2 regions of the Exiguobacterium sp. TDN 0502 genome follow, and region 2 is predicted to be linked to the other one. Evidence: riboswitches for the same ligand, from Rfam matches in the RefSeq annotation. Region 2 holds a riboswitch; the other holds the start of a gene.
The links. A riboswitch is a leader RNA that binds a small molecule or an ion and turns the genes downstream of it on or off. The one in region 2 is predicted to bind FMN.
Positions count from the first base shown of each region.

Region 1: linked by a shared signal. The riboswitch ahead of ACRPK8_RS01420 (ECF transporter S component) and the one ahead of ribD (bifunctional diaminohydroxyphosphoribosylaminopyrimidine deaminase/5-amino-6-(5-phosphoribosylamino)uracil reductase RibD) in region 2 are both predicted to bind FMN.

Region 1 is NZ_JBOZGJ010000001.1:289,315-299,745, forward strand. Features, by position in the region: gene ptsG (glucose-specific PTS transporter subunit IIBC) at 1-674, opposite strand, end outside; gene glcT (glucose PTS transporter transcription antiterminator GlcT) at 892-1,749, opposite strand; gene ACRPK8_RS01385 (YuiB family protein) at 1,851-2,168, opposite strand; gene ACRPK8_RS01390 (NAD(P)/FAD-dependent oxidoreductase) at 2,250-3,461, opposite strand; gene ACRPK8_RS01395 (NAD(P)/FAD-dependent oxidoreductase) at 3,705-4,703, shown strand; gene ACRPK8_RS01400 (N-acetyltransferase family protein) at 4,947-5,438, opposite strand; gene ACRPK8_RS01405 (GNAT family N-acetyltransferase) at 5,435-5,938, opposite strand; gene ACRPK8_RS01410 (NAD-dependent epimerase/dehydratase family protein) at 5,935-6,801, opposite strand; gene ACRPK8_RS01415 (HesB/IscA family protein) at 6,920-7,270, opposite strand; FMN riboswitch at 7,382-7,524, shown strand; gene ACRPK8_RS01420 (ECF transporter S component) at 7,679-8,245, shown strand; gene ACRPK8_RS01425 (YuzB family protein) at 8,322-8,555, opposite strand; gene ACRPK8_RS01430 (NAD(P)/FAD-dependent oxidoreductase) at 8,649-9,701, shown strand; gene ACRPK8_RS01435 (DUF1462 family protein) at 9,958-10,254, opposite strand; gene ACRPK8_RS01440 (NifU family protein) at 10,364-10,431, shown strand, end outside.
Region 2 is NZ_JBOZGJ010000009.1:46,601-57,031, forward strand. Features, by position in the region: gene treC (alpha,alpha-phosphotrehalase) at 1-1,305, shown strand, start outside; gene ACRPK8_RS10665 (alanine/glycine:cation symporter family protein) at 1,430-2,788, opposite strand; gene ACRPK8_RS10670 (methyl-accepting chemotaxis protein) at 2,978-4,681, shown strand; gene ACRPK8_RS10675 (DUF6612 family protein) at 4,729-5,556, opposite strand; gene ribH (6,7-dimethyl-8-ribityllumazine synthase) at 5,985-6,443, opposite strand; gene ribB (3,4-dihydroxy-2-butanone-4-phosphate synthase) at 6,440-7,630, opposite strand; gene ribE (riboflavin synthase) at 7,630-8,256, opposite strand; gene ribD (bifunctional diaminohydroxyphosphoribosylaminopyrimidine deaminase/5-amino-6-(5-phosphoribosylamino)uracil reductase RibD) at 8,241-9,281, opposite strand; FMN riboswitch at 9,441-9,585, opposite strand; gene ACRPK8_RS10700 (M20 family metallopeptidase) at 9,769-10,431, opposite strand, start outside.

The sequences.
Region 1 (10,431 bases), on a different contig from region 2:
CCGAATGGAATCAACGAACGTTCGATGAGACCGAAGACGAATGCTGCGAGTGTTGGGTTTTTCTCCATCATGAAGTGCGAGAACGAGTTCAAGCCATCTTGCGCGAACGGCCAGACGAAGACGAGAACAAGACCTGCAATCAATGAAACGACTGCTGTGACGATCGGAACGAAACGTTTACCAGCAAAGAATCCAAGGAACTGTGGCAATTCGAGATTATGATACTTCCCGTACGCCCAAGCTGCGATCAGACCGATGATGATACCACCGAATACCCCAGTTTGAAGTGTCGGGATACCGAGTACGTTTGCATATCCTTGACCGTTAGCCACCATTTCAGGTGTAACGCCGAGCCATACGCTCATTGTTTTGTTCATGATCAGGAATCCGACGATTGCCGCAAGTCCGGCTGCGCCGTCCCCTGCAAGACCAATCGCGACACCGACCGCGAATAAGAGTGCTAAGTTACCGAAGATGATATCCCCGGCTGCTTCCATTAATTTTGCAACCTTGATGATTGCATCATTTTTTAAGAACTCGAGTTTTGACGTCAAGTTCGGATTTTGCATCGCGTTACCGAATCCGAGTAGGATACCGGCAGCTGGCAAAATCGCTACAGGAAGCATCAACGCTTTACCGACACGTTGAAGAACAGCAAAAATCTGTTTGAACATGTGTGTTTCCTCCTTTTCCTGTTAAGAGCGAAGTATGATGAATAATGCCAATGATTGAGACGAAAAAAGTCAGACATCTGACCGTTTTTTTACAGAAAAAAATCAGGCACGAGCGGATTGTAGACAATAGACTTATCCCGTTGCGTAACGGAAATAAAGCTTCTTGCCCGACATCCCACTCATGCCTGATCGTATCAGTAACACGTAGTCCGTGCGGTCATTTACCTGAATCGTACTGCACTAAGCGTTGCAGATGCATCGTAAGATACGTCGCCTCGCCGCGCGGTACCGCTTTCTTCAACTGACGTTCCATGATGGACATCAGCTCCCAAGCAGTATCATAGCATAGCGGATATTCTTCACGCAATAGCTTTTCTACTTTTTCTGGAGCCTCTAGATACTCCCCATTGGAAACCCTTTCAATCGCTGAACGAAGATGCCGAATCAGACGCTTGTAATCAAGCGATTTTCGATCGATTTTAATCTCCAGTCGCTGTTCGATATGACTGGCAATTAAACCGACGAGCTGATGATGACGGTTGACTTCGAGTACGTCTTTGAAGTTCGTCGCCGAATGAATATGAAGTGCGATGAATCCCGTCTCGGCTGGAGGCAGGTAAAAATTCATTTCAGCACTGATGAATTCGACGATCTCTTCTGCAAGGGCGTACTCTTCCGGATACAAGGCTTCCGTTTCAGCAAGAAACGGATTCGTAACTTCCATCCCCTGCTCCAATCGCTTAAACGTAAACGTCAAGTGATCCGTTAATCCGATATGGATATGTTCATCAACCTTTTTGCCGAAGCGCGTCTCGATCATCGAGACGATTTCGTTCATCAGCGCGATGAAGTTCTCATCGAGATGACCGACGAGCGCCTTATATTGATCCTGTTCTTCTTTATCCTTCAACGTGTAGACTTTTTCCAACTTATCGAGATCTGTCAGTTGATCGCCTGGCTTCCGACCGAAGCCAATCCCTTTCGCGAGGATAATGACTTCCTGATTCGCACCAGTCGAACAAATGACGACATTATTATTCAATACCTTGATAACGTGGTACATTTGTTTATCCATTCGCTCTCAACCCAATCTGCTCTTACACATTTATTTAAAGACATTGTTTTTATTATAACGGTTTTTCAGACACGAAAAAAGCCTACTTACTCAAGTAGACTTTAAAACATTTGGTAACCGCTCTTACGCAGGAAACGAATCGATAGACCGGCGATGATGATTCCGGCAAGACCCGCCGCAAACATCGTGATATCCGCTGCCTGTAGACCAGCAATCCGGTCTCCGAGATTCGGAATCGCTTCACGAGCGTTCGTGAAGTACTCGAGCGTCGACTGGTTGTCGATCATCATGATGATGATGACCGGATAGAGTACGAGCATCACCCATGTACTCCGCAACAACATGTTTAAGATGAATCCGATACTAAAGAACATGACGAGATAAAGGACACTCCCGATCACGGCTTGAATGATATGCATACTGTTCCCCCTTTGAATCTCTTCTAGTATAACCGACAAAAAAGGCAAATGCACGAGTGTACATTTGCCTAAAACGTGAACTTAGAACTTCCCTTTTTTGATTGCAAGACCAAGCTTTTTCAATTCGAAGAAGTGTTTGTTGTCGATGACTTTTTTCATGAACGATGCGTTACGACCGTAGATCTTCTTACCGAAGACCATGCCGATGCCGTCTTTATGACCAAGTGAAGCGACCGTTCCTTTGTTCTCATACGTGAACGACGATGTTTGACGACCCGCGATGAGTGCTGCGATGTTCTCAGCGACTTTGTGTGCTTGTTGTGTCGCAATCTGTGCAGTTGGTGGGTACGGACGGTTCGAACTTGGATCCATGACTGCTGAACAGTCACCGATCATGAAGACGTTGTCGTGTCCTGGAACACGGAGATCTTCTTCGACGACGACACGGTTACGCATCGCTTCGAAACCAGATGCCGCAACGACTGGGTTACCACTGACGCCACCTGTCCAGATGATCGTGCTTGCTTCGATTGTTTCAGTCGTGTCGCCTTGAAGCGGACCGAACGTAACGCTTCCTGGGCCACATTCCTTGATGCCGTTACCGAGTTTGAACTCGACGCCTTGGCGCTCAAGCCATTTGTGTGCGTAGTTGACGAGATCAGCGTCGAATCCTGGAAGGACTGTTGGTGCTGCCTCGATGTTGACGACACGAACGAGTTCGCGTGGGATATCATATTGTTTGCACAGTTCTGGAATCCGGTTAACGAGCTCACCCATGAACTCGATTCCTGTGAATCCAGCACCACCAACGACGATCGTCAAGAGTGAACGATCTTGTGATCCTGTTGTTTTGTACTGTGCGAATGAGTAGTCGATATGTTCCTTGATTTTACGGACGCTGTTCAACGAGCTGATCGTCAGCGCGTGTTCCTTCAATCCTTTGATGCCGAATGTTTCAGGAACGCCACCGAGAGCAACGACGACGTAATCGTAAGGAACCGTTCCACCATCTTGTAAAAGAACCGTTTTAGCAGCCGTGTCGACTTTCTCAACGATCCCTTTGACAAGTTTAACGCGGGACGGGTTGATGACATCATTGATGTAGATGCGCGCTTGCTCCGCGGACATCGTACCTGCAGCTGGTTCATGTAACCAAGTCGTTTGGTAATGATAGTCGTGTTTGTTAATCAACGTGATGTTCGCTTGATCGACGCCGAGTTTCTTTTGAAGGTTGACTGCTGTGATCAATCCACCGTAGCCTGCTCCAAGAATAACAATGTTAGGTGTGTTCATGTTCTGATACTCCTTACGAATCGTAGTTTTGTTGTGATTTTCTTCACATTCAATGACAGACGAATGCTCAAAAATTTTGTTCAAATAATGTTCACATGTCTATAAGCCTATTGAAACACTTTTTAGAAATGATTGCAAAAGAAAAATGTAATTTCCTCTAAAAAAATGTGAGATATCCCGTACTTGCACCTGGACCCCCTTCTTCCTATATAATGGACCTATCCAACGCTAGGAGGGAATCAGATGTACCAACCATATGATGTCACGATCATCGGCGGCGGTCCGGTCGGACTGTTCACCGCGTTTTATTCAGGAATGCGCCAGATGAAGACGAAGGTCATCGAGAGTCTACCTCAATTAGGTGGGCAACTCGCTACGCTTTATCCTGAAAAATATATATACGATATTGCCGGTTTTCCGAAAGTAAAAGCGCAGGAACTGGTCGATCGGCTGCTTGAACAAGCGAATGAATTTGATCCGACGTACGTGCTCGGCGAGACAGTCATCGCTTACGAACGGATGGATGACGGGATCATCCGTCTCGTCACGAATAAAGGCGAGCATTATACGAAGACCGTCATCTTGACGGCAGGAAACGGATCGTTCGCTGCGCGTCCACTCGGAGTGGCGGATGCAGAACGCTTCGAAGAAACAAATTTACACTATTTCGTCAACGACATGGAACGTTTCAAGGATCGTCAAGTCGTCCTGCTCGGCGGTGGTGACTCCGCAGTCGACTGGTCACTGATGCTTGAACCGATCGCAAAATCCGTCACGCTCGTTCACCGTCGCGACAAGTTCCGTGCCCATGAACACTCGGTTGAACTGTTGCACGATTCGTCCGTCAACGTCATGACACCGTACACGCTCGAATCGGTCACAGGTGAGACGCACATCGAGACGCTGACGTTCAAACATGCTGAAAGTGTGGAAGTCGTCGTCGTCGCTGCGGACGATGTCGTCTGTAACTTCGGTTTCGTTTCTTCACTCGGACCATTGAAAGAATGGGAAGTCGAATTCGAACGGAATTCGATTCGTGTCAACTCGAAGATGGAGACAGCCATTCCAGGCGTCTTCGCTTGCGGTGATATCGCAACCTATGAAGGGCGCGTCAAACTGATCGCAACAGGATTCGGTGAAGCACCGATTGCTGTCAATCAGGCGAAGCTTCTCGTTGATCCATCTGCTCGTCACCCGCAACACTCGACAAGCTTGTTCGAAAAAGTAACGAATCACTCTTAAGATACATGTGAGTGACTGTAAATGATAAGAGGTCGGATTCCGGATGACATATCGGAGTCCGACCTCTTATTTTCATAGAATGACACGTAGTATGCGACCAAACATCTTCGACTCCTACAGGAAAAGGAAGCACGATGTGTGCTTCCGTCAGGGATAGGTAAGACCCGACAGATCACATGGAATGGGAACTGGCGCGGCTTACATCCCGCCTGAGGAAAGCGAAGATGTTGAGAACGTCCGATTTCATATAGATAATCTTTCAACAGGTATCCGGTAAACCCGTTGCACGAGTTCCACCCCACCTCGCTCAATCATCGATTCCTCAATGACCTGACCACCGAATCGCTCGTAAAACCGACATGCCGGATTATCTCGCAAGACAGCAACCTGCATCGTCCCATATTCCGCTAAGTCGGAAGCGATGCGTTGAAACAACGCTTTGCCGAGTCCCTGCCCTTGAGACGCTTGCAAGACATAAATCGCGTAGAGTTCCCCTTCACGCGCATCACTTCGACTCGGTCCACCTTGCGCAAAGCCAACGACTTCGCCTTCCGCCTCCACGACATATACGCGCTGGTCAACTACCGTCTGCTCCCATTGTTTCGTCCGTTTCGCATGCGACAACTGGGCTAAATAAGAATCGGGGATGATCCCTTGATACGTTTCATGCCAAGCATCGATATGAACGCGGGCGATGGCTGACGCATCTTCTAGACGTGCTTCACGGATCTTCATAACGCAATGATGAAGCGACGTGTCTCGCGTCCATTACGAACAGTCGGCTCAATTTCTTGTCCGCCGTTCGCTAGGATGACACGACGTGATGCGAGATTATCAACGCCACACGTCAACAGTACTTGATCGAGTCCACGTTGCCGTGCTTCTTCAAGCGCCAATCGAAGTCCGGTCGTCGCATATCCTTTCTGACGCTCTGATGGTCGGATGCCGTATCCGATGTGTCCACCGTACAACTTCAAGTTCTCCGTCAAATCATGCCGGAAGTTCAACGCGCCGACGATTCGTTGTCCGTCGACCATCCAGTACGTCGAATGGGTGACGAGCCCCGGGCTGACCGTTGTCTCCATTTCCTTAAGTTCCGCGAAATAAGCGCCGAGCGGTTCATATGTGTCTCCGACTGCTTCTGGCACGATCGTTTCGCCCGACTCTCGCCAGTCTTCTAAAAAAGCGCGATACTCAGTTTCCCATGCGAGGGTTGGTTTCATCAACTGCATCATTGGTGATTGCGCACCTCCTCTTCAATCAAACGATCGAGCCAGTCATCGACATGTTGGAATAGATAGCCCGCTTGTTTCGCGGCTGTCGTATCCATATAAAAATCACGTTCCGGCGCAAGCGGTGATTCATCTTCCCCTTTTGCGACGAGTTGGCTCGTCGTTCCCGCGACGCGGTCGATTTTATCCATCAGGTCTTCAATCGATAAGACACCGTCACTCGCAGCATTGATCGGACCTGTCAATTCAGAACGGCCACACCATTCAAGGAAGGCAGCGGCTTCATAACTTGAGATATAGCCCATCTTCGCATAACTGTTTTCAGCAACGACCGGACGCCCGTCAAGCGCCCGCTTGATATGAAAAACAAGCCGTTCCGTATAATCATCTGGTCCGAGAACAACCGGAAAACGAACGGCAACGACCGGGAACGTCGCCCGTTGGAAGAAATAACTCTCTGCTTGTCGCTTCCCTTCGCCATAACCATGTTCTTTCTCAAGATCATATTTCCCGGGAAACGGATTATAGGAACGCTCTGTGATGTTCGCACCACCGTCTTCATAAACAGACATCGTCGACGTTAACACGTAGCGTCCGACTTTTCCTTCAAATGCGTCAATCGCGAGTTTTGCTTGATACGGCGTGAAGCAGATGTTGTCATAGATGACATCCCAGTGCTGTTGGCTTAAGTCCTTCATCGTACTACTCGACGTACGGTCCCCTTTGAAAAATGTCAAGCCCTTCGCGACCGGTGGTGTATGCTCACCGCGTGTGACGATCGTCACATCATCGCCCGAATCGGCTAACCGAATCGCTAAGCGCCGTCCGAAATAACGGGTTCCCCCGAAGATCAATACTTTTCTCATCCTGAAGCCCTCCCTGTTCGTAGTAGCATTCACTCTCTGTAATATTTCGAGTCAACGGAACAGGTCTCCTGTATGAAGACAATAAAAAAATCGTGGACGATGTCCACGATTGCATCAATCAACAACCACCTGGTGTACCGGCATTCGTTGCCGTACGGAATGAAGTTCCGCAACCACATGTTGCGATGGCATTCGGATTCGTGATCGTGAATCCACCGCCAAGCATCGACTGTTTATAATCGATCTCCAGTCCTTTGACGACCGGGTAATCCTTTTCGTCCACGATGACGGTCACGCCGTGCTGTTCGAAAACGAGATCCGTTTCTTTTTGTTGATCGAATCCCATCCCATACGACAGACCACTACATCCACCACCTTGGACGAGCATCCGAAGATTTCGTTCATCTGCTGGTGCCTGCGCCATCATGTCCTGGACTTGTAACGCTGCTGCCTCCGTTAAATGGATCATGTCATCACCTTCCTTTTCTTTAGTATACGCAACTTTTAAGCGAATCGAAACCTAGTTGCTTGAAACCATCTTGAATTCGTTGTATAAATGGTATGTACAATAAAATAATCGTTCCATCTTCAGGGCAGGGTGAAATTCCCGACCGGCGGTAAACAACTCTTCTTGAGTTGAAGCCCGCGAGCGAATAGGGCGCTATTTGCTGATTCTGTGTAATTCAGGAGCCGACAGTATAGTCTGGATGGGAGAAGATGGCGGCATGAGTTTGAATTTGGTCGATTGTGCAATAATCGATTAGGTTTATTTAATGCGGACTTCTCCCCTGTTGATCTCATCAATAGGGGTTTCTTTATGGTCGCAGTCATGCCAATACTTCATCGAGAGGAACGAGCAAAAGGAGACAATACTCGTATGAAACGCACACAAAAAATGGTCACTCTGTCAATGTTAGGTTCAATCTCATTTGTTCTTATGCTTATCAATTTTCCACTACCGTTCTTACCGAACTATCTGAAGATCGACTTCAGTGATGTTCCTGCTCTCGTCGCAGCGATCATGTTCTCACCGGTCGCAGGTGTCATCGTCGAAGCATTGAAGAACGTGTTGTACTATATCTTCCGCGGAAGTGGTGTTCCGGTCGGAGAATTCGCGAACTTCGCTGCCGGTATCGCCTTCGTACTACCTGTCAGCTGGTTCTACCACAAAAAGAAATCAACACAAGGTCTCGCAACTGGTCTCGTCGCCGGTACAATTACGATGGCACTCGGTCTTGCGATCCTCAACTATATTTTGATTCTTCCAGCCTATGCATGGTTCCTCGGTATGGACTATATGGCGGATCCCGCTGTCAAATGGACAGCAATCACAGCCGGTATCTTACCGTTTAACGTCATCAAGGCGTTGTTCATCTCGGCACTCTTCATTCCGTTGTTCTTGAAACTACGACCATGGATGATGCGCCGTCAACAATCGGCCTGATCCGAAAAGCTGCGCCCGCTGACGGATACGAATCCCCTCGTTCAGACGAACGAGGGGATTTTTTGGCTGTCCGAGCTCACAGCTCGTTCTCTTCGATTTTCAAATAAATCTTCTCGAGCAACTCTTCCGGTGTTTCGCCGACGACCGTCTCCCCATCGACGAGACAAAAATGATCGAGCGAACAAATGCCACAATAGCCGAGGCAACCGTATTCGACGACGTCGACGTTCGGATCACGTTCAAGTTGCTCCATGACGACCTGTGTTCCGGCCGCTAAGTTACTGATACAAAATTCAATAATCGGATTCACTTTTTTTCCTCCTTCAAGCAGGAAACGACCTGCCTCATGTCGTATTATACAAGGTCAGACTGATTTAGGGGAACTAAGGGGGATTTTTACGTTATGAAGCAATTGGTCGTACTCGGCGGAGGATATGGTGGAATGCGGATTTGTGAGCGATTCAAGGACGAGGAAGTTGCCGTCACGCTCGTCGACCGTCTACCGTACCACGCACTCAAAACGGAATATTACGCACTCGCAGCAGGTACATTATCAGATCGGGATGTCCGGATTGAATTTCCGGAGGGGAAACATCTTACTTATAAGTATGGACATGTCATCAAAATCTCACCCGAGACGAATACGGTCCACCTGCAGGATGGATCAGAACTCTTCTATGACGACTTGATCATCGCCCTCGGTTGCGAGGATAAATACCACAACATTCCGGGTGCCCAGGAGTTTACATACAGCATCCAGACACTTGAAGAGTCGCGCAAGACACAACAAGCGATTTGTGGTCTGTCACCGGGATCCGTCGTCTCAATCGTCGGTGCCGGTCTATCCGGTGTCGAACTTGCCAGTGAACTGCATGAGAGCCGGAAAGATTTAACGATCCGTCTGTTCGACCGCGGACCATCCGTCTTGTCGTTCTTATCCGACAAAGTCTCGTCTTACGTCCAAGAATGGTTCGAGGAGCATGACGTCGAGGTCATCAACAATTCGAACGTCACGCTCGTCACGGCGGACGACGTGCGAAATGGCGACGACACGTATCCGTCGGACTTAACGATTTGGACGGCAGGTACACAACCGGTCAAAGTCGTACGCGATCTCGGCTTTGCTGCGGACAGTGGTGGTCGTATCAAATTGACGGAACATCATCACGTACCGGAATATGAAAATCTATTCGTTATCGGGGATTGCGCCAGCTTACCGTACGCACCAAGCGGTCAACTTGCAGAACATCAGGCAGAACAAGTCGTCGATGTCCTGCAAGCCAAGTGGCAAGGGAAGAAATTACCGAAACTGCCAGAAATCAAACTGCGCGGGATGCTCGGATCACTCGGAAAATCAGACGGTTTCGGAATCGTCATGGGGAAACAGGCGCTGACAGGAAAGGTTCCGCGTCTCTTAAAGTCCGGTGTCTTATGGAAACACAAAAAGATTAAATAATCAAAAGAGGTTGACTCAAAAAAGAATGACTCGTCTTTTCACGCCCTTTCCTCAGGCGAGACACAAGCCAGTTTTCCTGCTTCGTTCAAGCAGGAAAGCGGGTCTTGTTTGTCTCTGACAGCGCAAAAATGCGCTTTTTTCCTGTAGGAGTGGCGTGTAATGCGTCATTCTTTTTTACGAGATAAGGGTGGCAGATCATCATTCTGCCACCCTTATCTTTGTAGAAACTGACTTTTGAGTCAGCCTCTTTTTTCGTTCACCCCGCCTGATTCAGCTTTGCATCGATCGCCGCCGTGATCGTCTTCAGTTTAACGTACCCTTCGTCAATCATCTCATCATCAAGCACGATCAACGGGTAAAAATAGACATCGTCTTTCAAGGCTTCCGTCCATTGATCCGCTACTGCTGTCTCAAAATCAACGTAGCGTAACGTCATCGCTTGCTCATATTTCCGTCCGAGGACGGCTTGCAACCAGCTGAACGTCTCTTCCGAACTAGGTGCCCCGACACAACTCGGACAGGTGACCGCTGTTCCGTACACCGTGATTTCCATCTTGAAGTCCCCCTTTTCAATTCACTCCTCTTTAGTATACAAGTTTTCCAGATTGAGAACATTTTTCAACCCTGTTACAATGAAACTATACGAAAGGATGTGTTTACGCATGGAAATGTTTGATCAAGTGAATGAAGTTCTTGAAAAATTGCGTCCGTTCCTTCTTCGTGATGGAGG
Region 2 (10,431 bases):
GAAGAAGGACGTCATCCGGATAGTCCATACCATGACTACTTCATCTGGCGTGAGACACCGAACGACTGGATCTCAAAATTCGGTGGTCCGGCATGGTCCTTCGATGAAGTCGCCGGCAAGTACTATCTGCATCTGTTTGATCAAACGCAAGCGGACCTGAACTGGGAAAACCCGCGTCTTCGGGAAGAAGTTTACGCCATGATGCGTTTTTGGCGGGATAAAGGCGTCGGCGGTTTCCGACTTGACGTCATCAATCTGATCTCAAAGACACCTGGATTACCAAACGACCCGACTGGAGACGGACGCGTCTATTACACAGATGGTCCGAACGTCCATGACTACTTGCAGGAGATGAATGAACAGGTCTTTGCCGGATACGATCTCCTGACGGTCGGCGAGATGTCGTCGACGTCGCTCGACCACTGCCTCCGTTACGCAGCACTCGACGAACAAGAGCTGAAGATGACGTTCAACTTTCACCATTTAAAGGTCGATTATCCGAACGGGGAGAAATGGACGGCAGCCCCGTTTGATTTCACGCAACTGAAACAGATCTTCTCCGACTGGCAATCCGGCATGAACGGACAAGCCTGGAACGCGATCTTTTGGTGTAACCATGACCAGCCACGCGTCGTCAGCCGTTTCGGTGATGATGTCACGTATCGTGTCGAAAGTGCAAAGATGCTTGCGACGACACTTCACGGTCTACAGGGCACGCCGTATATCTATCAAGGGGAAGAAATCGGGATGCCGAACCCGGACTTCACGGACTTATCCGACTACCGTGATGTCGAGACGTTGAACGCTTATCAGGAAGCACGGGACAACGGTATACCGGAAGAAGCGATTCTCGCTGCCATCCGTCAAAAATCGCGCGATAATGCGCGGACGCCGATGCCGTGGTCGGACGCTCCGAACGGCGGATTTAGCATGCGTGAACCGTGGATTCCCGTTTCGCCGACGTATGACCGGATCAATGTCGAAACCGCTGTCGCTGATCCGGACTCGGTCTATCACCATTACAAACGATTGATTCAGCTCCGTAAACAGTATGACGTTCTGACGGACGGAACATATCGTCTGTTGACCCAGGACGACCCGTCACTCTGGGCGTACGAACGTGCAACGAGCGAAGAAGAATTGCTCGTCATCTCGAACTTCTACGGAACGGATGCGACGTTCACGTTACCTCGTGACGGATCGGACTATACGGTGCTTATTCATAACTATCAGCAGATGCAGACAACAGATCACATGCTGACGTTACGTCCTTACGAATCACTGATGATTTATCGTAAAAAGTGATGCAGATTCGCAATTCCTTTCGACCAAATAAAAAGGGAGATCACCATCCGAGTACATGACCCGGAACGTGATCTCCCTTTTTTCATACTTCATCATATGCGGGCTCGTTTTCAGAGCATGTATCCTACGAAACCTTCCGATTCGCTCCTTCCTTTCTCAACTGTTCGCGGAACAGTCGTGTCTCGGCAATGACGACGCCGGACAATCCAATTAAACCGATTAAGTTCGGAATGGCCATCAATCCGTTGAAGACGTCGGAAATTGCCCAAACCATGTTCAGGTTCGTCGTCATCGCACCTGCTCCGGCAACTAAAACAAACAAGATCCGGTATGGCAGGATCGATTTTTGACCAAATAGGTAATAAATCGACTTTTCACCATAGTACGACCAGCCGAGAACAGTCGAGTAGGCGAACATGACGAGACCGATCGTGACGATATATTTCCCCGTCGGTCCAAGGAAGACCTCAAAACTTGCTGTCGTTAATTCAACGCCCTGCAAGTCCGTATCGAGCTGACCACCCATGACGAGTGTCAGACCTGTCATCGAACAGACGACCAGTGTATCGAGGAAGACCTGTGTCATCGAAACGAGTGCCTGACGTCCCGGAAAATCCGTCTTCGCTGCCGCTGCTGCAATCGGTGCTGAACCAAGACCTGCTTCGTTCGAGAAGACACCACGTGCAACACCATAGCGAATCGCAGCCCCGATCGCTCCACCGGCGATTGCTTCGTTTGAGAACGTACTGCTGAAGATCGTTGAGACGGCACCTGGAATCAAGTCATAGTTCATAATCAAAATGAGCAGTCCGCTTCCGACATAGAAGAAAATCATGAACGGAACAAACAGACTGACGACCTTACCGATTGATTTGACTCCACCGAGGATGACGACACCCGTCAGGACCATCAAAGCGATTCCCGTCACGTAGAGCGGGACATCAAATGTTGATTTCATTGCTAAGGCGACCGAGTTCGTCTGAACCCCGTTTCCGATTCCGAACGCGGCGATCGAAGCGAATGCGGCGAACAAGACACCGAGCCATTTCTGCTTCAGTCCACGCTCGAGGTAATACATCGGTCCCCCTGCCATTTGCCCTTTCTCGTCCACGACACGGTATTTGACGGCAAGAATCGCCTCTGCGTACTTTGTCGCCATCCCGAATAATCCGGATAACCACATCCAGACGATGGCACCCGGTCCCCCAAGAACGACAGCCGTTGCAACACCGACGATATTCCCCGTACCGACGGTTGCAGCGAGTGCTGTCATCAACGCTTGGAAGTGACTAATGTCCCCTTCCGATTTGTCATCCTGTTGTTTCGAGAAGGCGAGCTTCAACGCATACGGTAATTTGGTAATTTGAATGAAGCCTAAGCGAATCGTCAAGTAAATCCCCGTACCGACTAAGAGAATGAGCAACGGTGGTCCCCAGACGAAATCGGACGCCGTACTAATCCAGTCACTAACTGTTTTCCCCATTCGAGTTACCTCCCTTAAAAAGTATGTAGTTCCTTACCATCTTTTCAGAATTTACTGATAATTGTCAAACCCTTTTTTCGAAAAACTATTCTGACTATTAATTTTTTCAATAATAAGTAAATTTTTTACTCGTGCAGGTATAATCAAGAAAACGAATCGTTCATCTCGCAAAACAAAGGAGCGAATCACATGAAGATTAAAACGAAGCTTATCTTATTGTCCTCCATCCTTTTGCTTAGCTTGATTGGTGTCGGATTGTACGGTGGATTCTCTCTGAGTCAGGTCGACCAAGAGAGTCAAACGATCACCTCCTCCTGGATTCCCGGTCTGAACCTGTCTCATGAAACGAACACGGCATTATCTGACCTGCGACGTGTTGAATTACTGCATATTCAAGAAAACGATCCCGAGGTCAAGGCGGGCTATGATCAGCGCGTCAAGGATGGACTAGCGAACATCGATGCCAATCTCGCTAAATATGAGAAAACGATCTATTTGAAATCGGACCGCCTGCTGTTTAACGATCTTGCGAAAAAATGGCAGACATTCAAGGAAACAACGGATCGCCTGCTTGTGCTGAGTACCCCGCAAACGCAGGAAGAAGCGGTCACCTATTATGAAGGCGAAAGCCGCGACTCTTATTTCGCGGTTTCCGATCAACTGACGAAAATCGTTACCTTCAACAATCAGCAGGCCGAGAAAAATGGTGCCGCCATCACGCATGCCGCGAATACGGCTCACCTCATCCTATTCAGCATCATCGGTCTAGTCAGTCTGCTCGCTGTGATCTTCACCGTCCTGATTTTACGATCCATCTTCGGACCCCTCCGGCAACTGCAGGCGAAGACTCATGAACTGGCGACGCAGGGCGGCGACTTGACCGCCCAGCTCGACGTCGTACGCAACGATGAAATCGGTCAGATTGCCCGGTCGATGAACCAGTTCATCGCTAGTTTACGGACCATCATCGTGCAGGTCGATGACACCGCGACACATGTCGTATCGACTTCCCGTCACGTCTCCGGGCGAATCGGCGAACTCGATCAGGATATGGCCTCAACGTCACATACGATCGAAAACTTATCCGCTGGCATGCAGGAGACCGCTGCTTCAGCCGAAGAGATGAACTCGTCTGCCGTCGACATGGAAGCAACGATCCATGAGATCGTCTCGAGTGCTGAAGCCAATGGCAGCCGGGCAAAAGAAGTCGATCGTCGGGCAACGTCGCTGCAAGCCGTTGCTACAGATGCTAAACTGACCGCTACTCAAATCCTTGCCGAGACCAAAACACGACTCGAAGAGGCGATGGTCCGGGCGAAAGCCGTCAAGGAAATTTCCGTCTTATCTGATGCCATCCTGTCGATTGCAGCACAAACGAATCTATTATCCCTCAACGCATCGATTGAAGCGGCACGAGCCGGGGACGTCGGTCGCGGGTTCGCCGTCGTCGCAGATGAGATCCGTAAACTTGCCGAAAGCAGTCGCGATACCGTCGAACAAATTCAAGACGTTTCCCTCTCCGTCATCGAATCCGTCGAACAGTTGAATACCGCTTCGGGTGAGATGCTGTCCTTCATTGATACGAAGGTCGTCAAGGACTACGATTTGTTCGAAGATGCCTCTGTCCAGTACCGGGATGATGCCAAGTTATTCGGCGATGCGGCGGAACACTTCGCCACTCAGGCCGGTCAGCTCCAGGAACTGACGGCAAACATGCTCGGCGTCATCCACGACGTTGCGGTCACCGTCAATGACGGGGCACAGGGAACACAGTCGATGTCCGAGCAAATCAACCACTCCGTCCAGGCATTCCGGGATGTCCATGAACAAACGTCCGTCAGTCAACAGCAAGCAGAGTCACTCAAAGAGGTCCTCCGCCAATTCCAGGTCTAAAACAAATCAGCCCCTCCGCTTCTGATTGGAAGAGAGGGGCTGATCGCTTATTGGCCGGCGCCCGTAAGCGGTTGAGCATCTTTTGCTTCTGCCGGTAGTTTGATTTCATTGATCTCATTGAATTTCGAGAACGTCGATTGATTGGTCATCGTGAAATCTGTCTCTTTTTCGACTGCGAAGACCATCTCCATATCCAGGGATTTCGGATAGAATGTCTTGGCATCGTAGGTCATCTTATAGTTCATCTTCTTATAATCGATGCTGTCCATCGCATCTTTCATCTGCGCCATTTGTCCCGTCTGTTCGAGTGAATCTTTCATGAAGGACTTCAGATCGTCACCACTCAGTTTGACGTCGATCTGATAGACGTCGCCATCTTTTTTCGCAGTCCAGTTATCCTTGTATTTTTTGAGAAGCTGCAGGTTTTGTTCAGTTGACGCTGATGATTCCATCGTCTCGACCATTTCTCCGAGTTCTGAAACATCCTGAACGAGCCATTGTCCGTTTTGCGACAGATACATCTTGTCGTCGACGATATAACTTTCAAGCGACATATCTTTTCCGTCCTGCGGATTTTTCATCGTCATCGTCTGATGCATCGCGAGCGGTTTCTGAATGATGTCTGCTGAGACTTTCTGATCCATCGCCATCTCGCCCGCTTTCGAATTGACCATTCCTTCCATGTGGAACGACTTGATATCTTCTTGTGCCGCCGTCGCTTTTTTCAACAGTTCCGTGTTCGAGAGTTCCCCCGACTTCGCCGAACCGGATCCATCACTACTGCCACTGCTTGAATCAGTCTGTCCATCTTGGCATCCGGCGAGACCGATCGATGCCGCAACGATCCCCGTTGCCAGCCACCTTGTTTTCTTCATGTTCATTTCCTCCTTTATACGTATTACCCTGATTTACGAAAATGATTGGAAAATGTTTCAAAGTTTCTTTATTAGACCATTACCGTTCTCCTTAAAATTGAACCCTTAAATTTCAAATCTACTATCCTTTTTTTGAAATTTGGTTCAGTGTTCGCGAGATTTCTGCAAAAAAACGGGCTGACTCAAAAAAAGAATGATGCGTCTTTTCACGCCCTTTCCTCAGGCGAGACACAAGCCAGTTTTCCTGCTTCATTCAAGCAGGAAAGCGGGTCTTGTTCGTCTCTGACAGCGCATAAATGCGCTTGTCCCTGTAGGAGTGGCGTGTGACGCGTCATTCTTTTTGTTACGAGATAAGGATGGCAGATCATCATTCTGCCACCCTTATCTTTGTAGAGACTGACTTTTGAGTCAGTCCCGTCTCTGTTTCGTCAGATCGTCCGTAAAAGATTCGCCATCTCGATCGCGGAAACTGCTGCTTCGTAGCCTTTATTCCCAGCTTTCGTACCGGCACGTTCGACTGCTTGCTCGATTGAATCCGTCGTCAGGACACCGAAGATGATCGGAACGCCGGTATCGCGCGACGCACTCGCGACCCCTTTCGCGACCTCGTTACAGACGTAATCATAGTGTGACGTCGCCCCGCGGATGACGGCGCCAAGCGTGATGACAGCATCATACTTACCGCTTTTCGCTAACTTTTCCGCGACGAGCGGAATTTCGAATGCTCCCGGAACCCACGCTGTATCGACAGCATCTGCTGCAACACCATGGCGACGGAAAGCATCGTTCGCTCCTCCGACGAGTTTTGATGTGATCAGTTCATTGAATCGTGCAGCGACGATTGCGACGCGTAGTCCTTCTCCTGTTAAGAAACCTTCGTAAATCATGATGTGTGTCCTCCTTGGATATCGAGCCAGTGCCCGAGTTTTGATTGTTTTGTTTGCAGGTAACGCTGATTTTCCGGCTCAGCCGGTATTTGATGGGGAACACGTTCGATGATTTCGATTCCCTCTTGTTCGAGCACCCGTTGTTTGTCCGGATTGTTCGTCATCAAGCGAATCTTCGTCACGCCGAGATCGCGCAACATGTTGGCTGCGACCGTGTAGTCACGCATGTCTGTCGGATAACCGAGTGCATGGTTCGCTTCGACCGTGTCGAGTCCTTGTTCCTGCAATTCATACGCTTTTAGCTTCGCCATCAAACCGATGCCGCGTCCTTCCTGACGTAAATAGAGGACTGCGCCGCCTTCTCGTTCGATCCGTTCGAGTGCCGCATCGAGTTGTGGACCACAATCGCAACGTTTTGAACCGAAGACGTCTCCCGTCAGGCATTCCGAGTGCAGACGGACGAGCATCCCATCGTGCGCTTCACCGGATAAGACGGCGACATGTTCTTTTTTATCTTGTGTCGTATAGCCGATCATCCGAAAAGCTCCGAACGTCGTCGGAAGCAACACCTCCGCTTCTCGCGTCAATGGTCGCTCGAGATACGCGACGAGCGCTTCGATCGTGATCAGCTTCAAGCCATGTTCTTCCTTATAGAGAAGTAAATCATCGACCCGTGCCATCGTGCCGTCTTCCTTGATGATTTCACAGATGACAGCGATCTCTTCACTGCCAGCAAGACGGGCAAGATCGACGCCTGCTTCCGTATGTCCGCGTCGTTCCCGGACTCCACCCTCTTTTGCGATCAACGGGAAGATATGACCCGGTCGCTTAAAACGTTCCGGTCCATCCGTCAGCATCCGCTGGATCGTGAGCGATCGTTCTTCGGCACTGATGCCGGTCTTCGCCTCTTCATGATCGATGCTGAGCGTAAATGCCGTACCGTGCGGATCGGTATTATTCGCTGTCATCGGAGCAAGATCGAGTCGCTGTGCGATCCGCGGACTGACCGGTACACAGACGAGTCCTTTTCCGTGCGTGATCATGAAGTTGATGTTTTCCGGTGTCGCATGTTCTGCGAGCATGACGAGATCGCCTTCATTCTCCCGGTCCTCATCATCACAGACGATGATCGGTCGTCCGTTCTTCAAATCTTCTATCGCCTCTTCAATCAAGTCGAATCCGTTCATTACATGTCGCCTCCTAAGAATGCTGCCCAGTCCGTTTGCTTCTCCTGCTGCGTGAAATGATAGAGATGTTTCGCCATCATGTCACACTCGATATTAACGACTGCACCGCTTGCCAATCGATCAAACGTCGTCACTTGACGTGAGTGCGGAATCAATGAAATCGAGATCGTTTCCGGCGTGACCCGTTGCAACGTCAGGCTCGTACCGTTGATCGCGATCGACCCTTTCGGAATGCAATACTTTTGCCACGATCCGACATCAAACGTATAGACCATCGCTTCTCCATCCGGTCGCCGACTGATCAGCCGTGCCGTTCCGTCGATGTGCCCACTGACGAAATGTCCACCGAAGCGACCGTCTGCCGGCATCGCTCGTTCGAGTTGCAACGGGCTTCCGACCCGGTATGTGCCGAGTGCTGTCGAGCGAATCGTGTCATGGACGGCATCCGCCGTGAAACCAGTCGGGCTCATCGACGTGACCGTCAAACAAATCCCGTCGACGGCGATGCTGTCACCAATCTTCGTTCCTTCAAGCACCCGGCGCGCTTCGATTTCAAGTGCTAATCCGTTCGGACGCGGAATCTTTCGTTTTAATGTCCCGACTTCTTCAATCAATCCGGTGAACATGTCGTCTCCTCCTTTCGGATATACGTTAGATGGAGATCCGGTCCGACCGTTTCAATCTGGTCGATTTGAAAACGATCTTCGATATCGTGTTGACCGTTCCAGGCAGTTCCTTCAAAAATCGATGGTGCCTGATAAACTTCGATTCGGTCGACGAGATCGGCTTCAAAGAATGCGGCTTGAATCGTCGGTCCACCCTCAATCAAGATACTGCGAATGTCTTGTTCATATAAGCGTTTCAAAATTGCTTCCGGCGTCTCATACTCACCAACGAGTACTGTCACCTGATCATGACTGATCCGTGGAACACTCGTCAGCCAGTAGGTTGGATTTTTACCATCGCGGAAGACCTGCGCCGTCTCCGGTACCCGACCACGACGGTCGACGATCACCCGAATCGGCTCGATGCCTGACGCTGCGCGTAAGGTCAGTGCCGGATCATCGACGAGGACCGTCTCACTGCCGACGAGGATCGCATCATGACGAGCTCGCAGGGCGCGACCATTTGCGCGTGCTTCTTCCGACGTGATCCAGCGTTGTTCACCTGTCGCTGCGATCCCGTTCATCGTCTGCGCGATTTTGACGGTCACGGTCGGACGTTTCCGTTCGATCGTTTTCCAAAACGTATCGTAGAGGGCTTCCGCTTCGCGTCGTAATAATCCGACCTCGACTTCGATTCCTGCGTCCCGTAGCCGCTTGATGCCGGAACCGGCGACAATCGCATGTTTGTCCTCCGTTGCGACGAAGACCCGTTTGATCCCAGCTTCTAAAATCGCTTCCGTGCATGGTGGCGTCTTACCGTGATGGTTGCATGGTTCGAGCGTCACGTAGAGATCAGCACCACGGGCGGCTTCTCCTGCCATCCGTAAGGCTTCGACCTCTGCATGCGGCCCACCAGCAAACCGGTGCGCACCAAAGCCGATGATCCTCCCTTGTTTGACGATGACACAGCCAACACTTGGATTCGGACTTGTTTGTCCGTTTAACATATGTGCTAATTGCATGGCATAACTCATCATCTGTGACATCGCGTTCACTCCTTTCAATTAAAAAAAGACGCCCCTTGAGAAAGGGGCGTCTTTATAGAAGGGTTCACGAAATACACGTTTCGCTCACTGCATTTTTTCATGCAGAAAGAGACCGTCTCCTGAAAACATTTTTTCAGAAAACAGCTTGAATCGCGTCGTTTCGTTCTTCTCCCATCCGGACTTTACCGTCGGCCTTGGAATCTCACCAAGTCAGCCATGATGCGTACATCATGGGTCGCGGGCTCGTCGATCGATCGATCGCATCACCGCCGGTTGGGATTTTCACCCTACCCCGAAGAACTGGATTATTGAGTTATACAGCTTTAGCCTAGCATATCTTTTTCAAGAAAACAAAGCGCAAATGCTTCTGTCTTGTCTCTTTTTTGATTTCTCTCCAGTTCTGTCATCCATCACCAATTTGTTATTTACCGGATACGAAAAACGACTGGAGCACCTGATAGCAGTACGTCCAGTCGTTGTGTTCTTCTTACAAATAGCCGTTCTTCCGGTCGTGGAATTCTTGCGCGATCGCTCCGCGCGTCCGTTCATCCGCGAGGACACGAAGTGCTGTCCGCGCGAGGATTTTAGCGCCAGTGATCAACGCTTCATCTCCAGCTTCTGAACGAGCTGCTTCTTTAAACGCTTCCGTATGGGCGACGAGATCGTCCGGCCCGATCTTGATATACGGATGAATCGTCGGGATGACTTGACTGATGTTACCGGCATCCGTCGAGCCAAGCCCCGGACGTTCGTCCAAGTGGACCGTTTCGCCGAGCGCTTCTGCTTCTTCTTGGAACAGACGATCAAACGCCCGGTTGAAGACGAGGTTATCGACTTCATTTTGGAAGGCGATGACGTCAAGCGTCGCCCCGGTTGCGAGTGCCGCGCCTTCGGCAACAGCTTTGACTTTTTCCGTGACGGCATTCAATCGTTCCCGTGTCGTCGCTCGGATGAAGAAACGTGCTTTTGCGTATTCCGGAATGATGTTCGGAGCATCGCCACCATGGGTGATGATCCCATGGATCCGGACATCATCCGGTAACTGCTGGCGTAACGCGTTGATGCCGTTAAAGAGTTGAATGACCGCGTCGAGGGCGTTGATCCCTTCTTCCGGCGACGCTGCTGCGTGTGCCGGACGACCCGTAAAGGC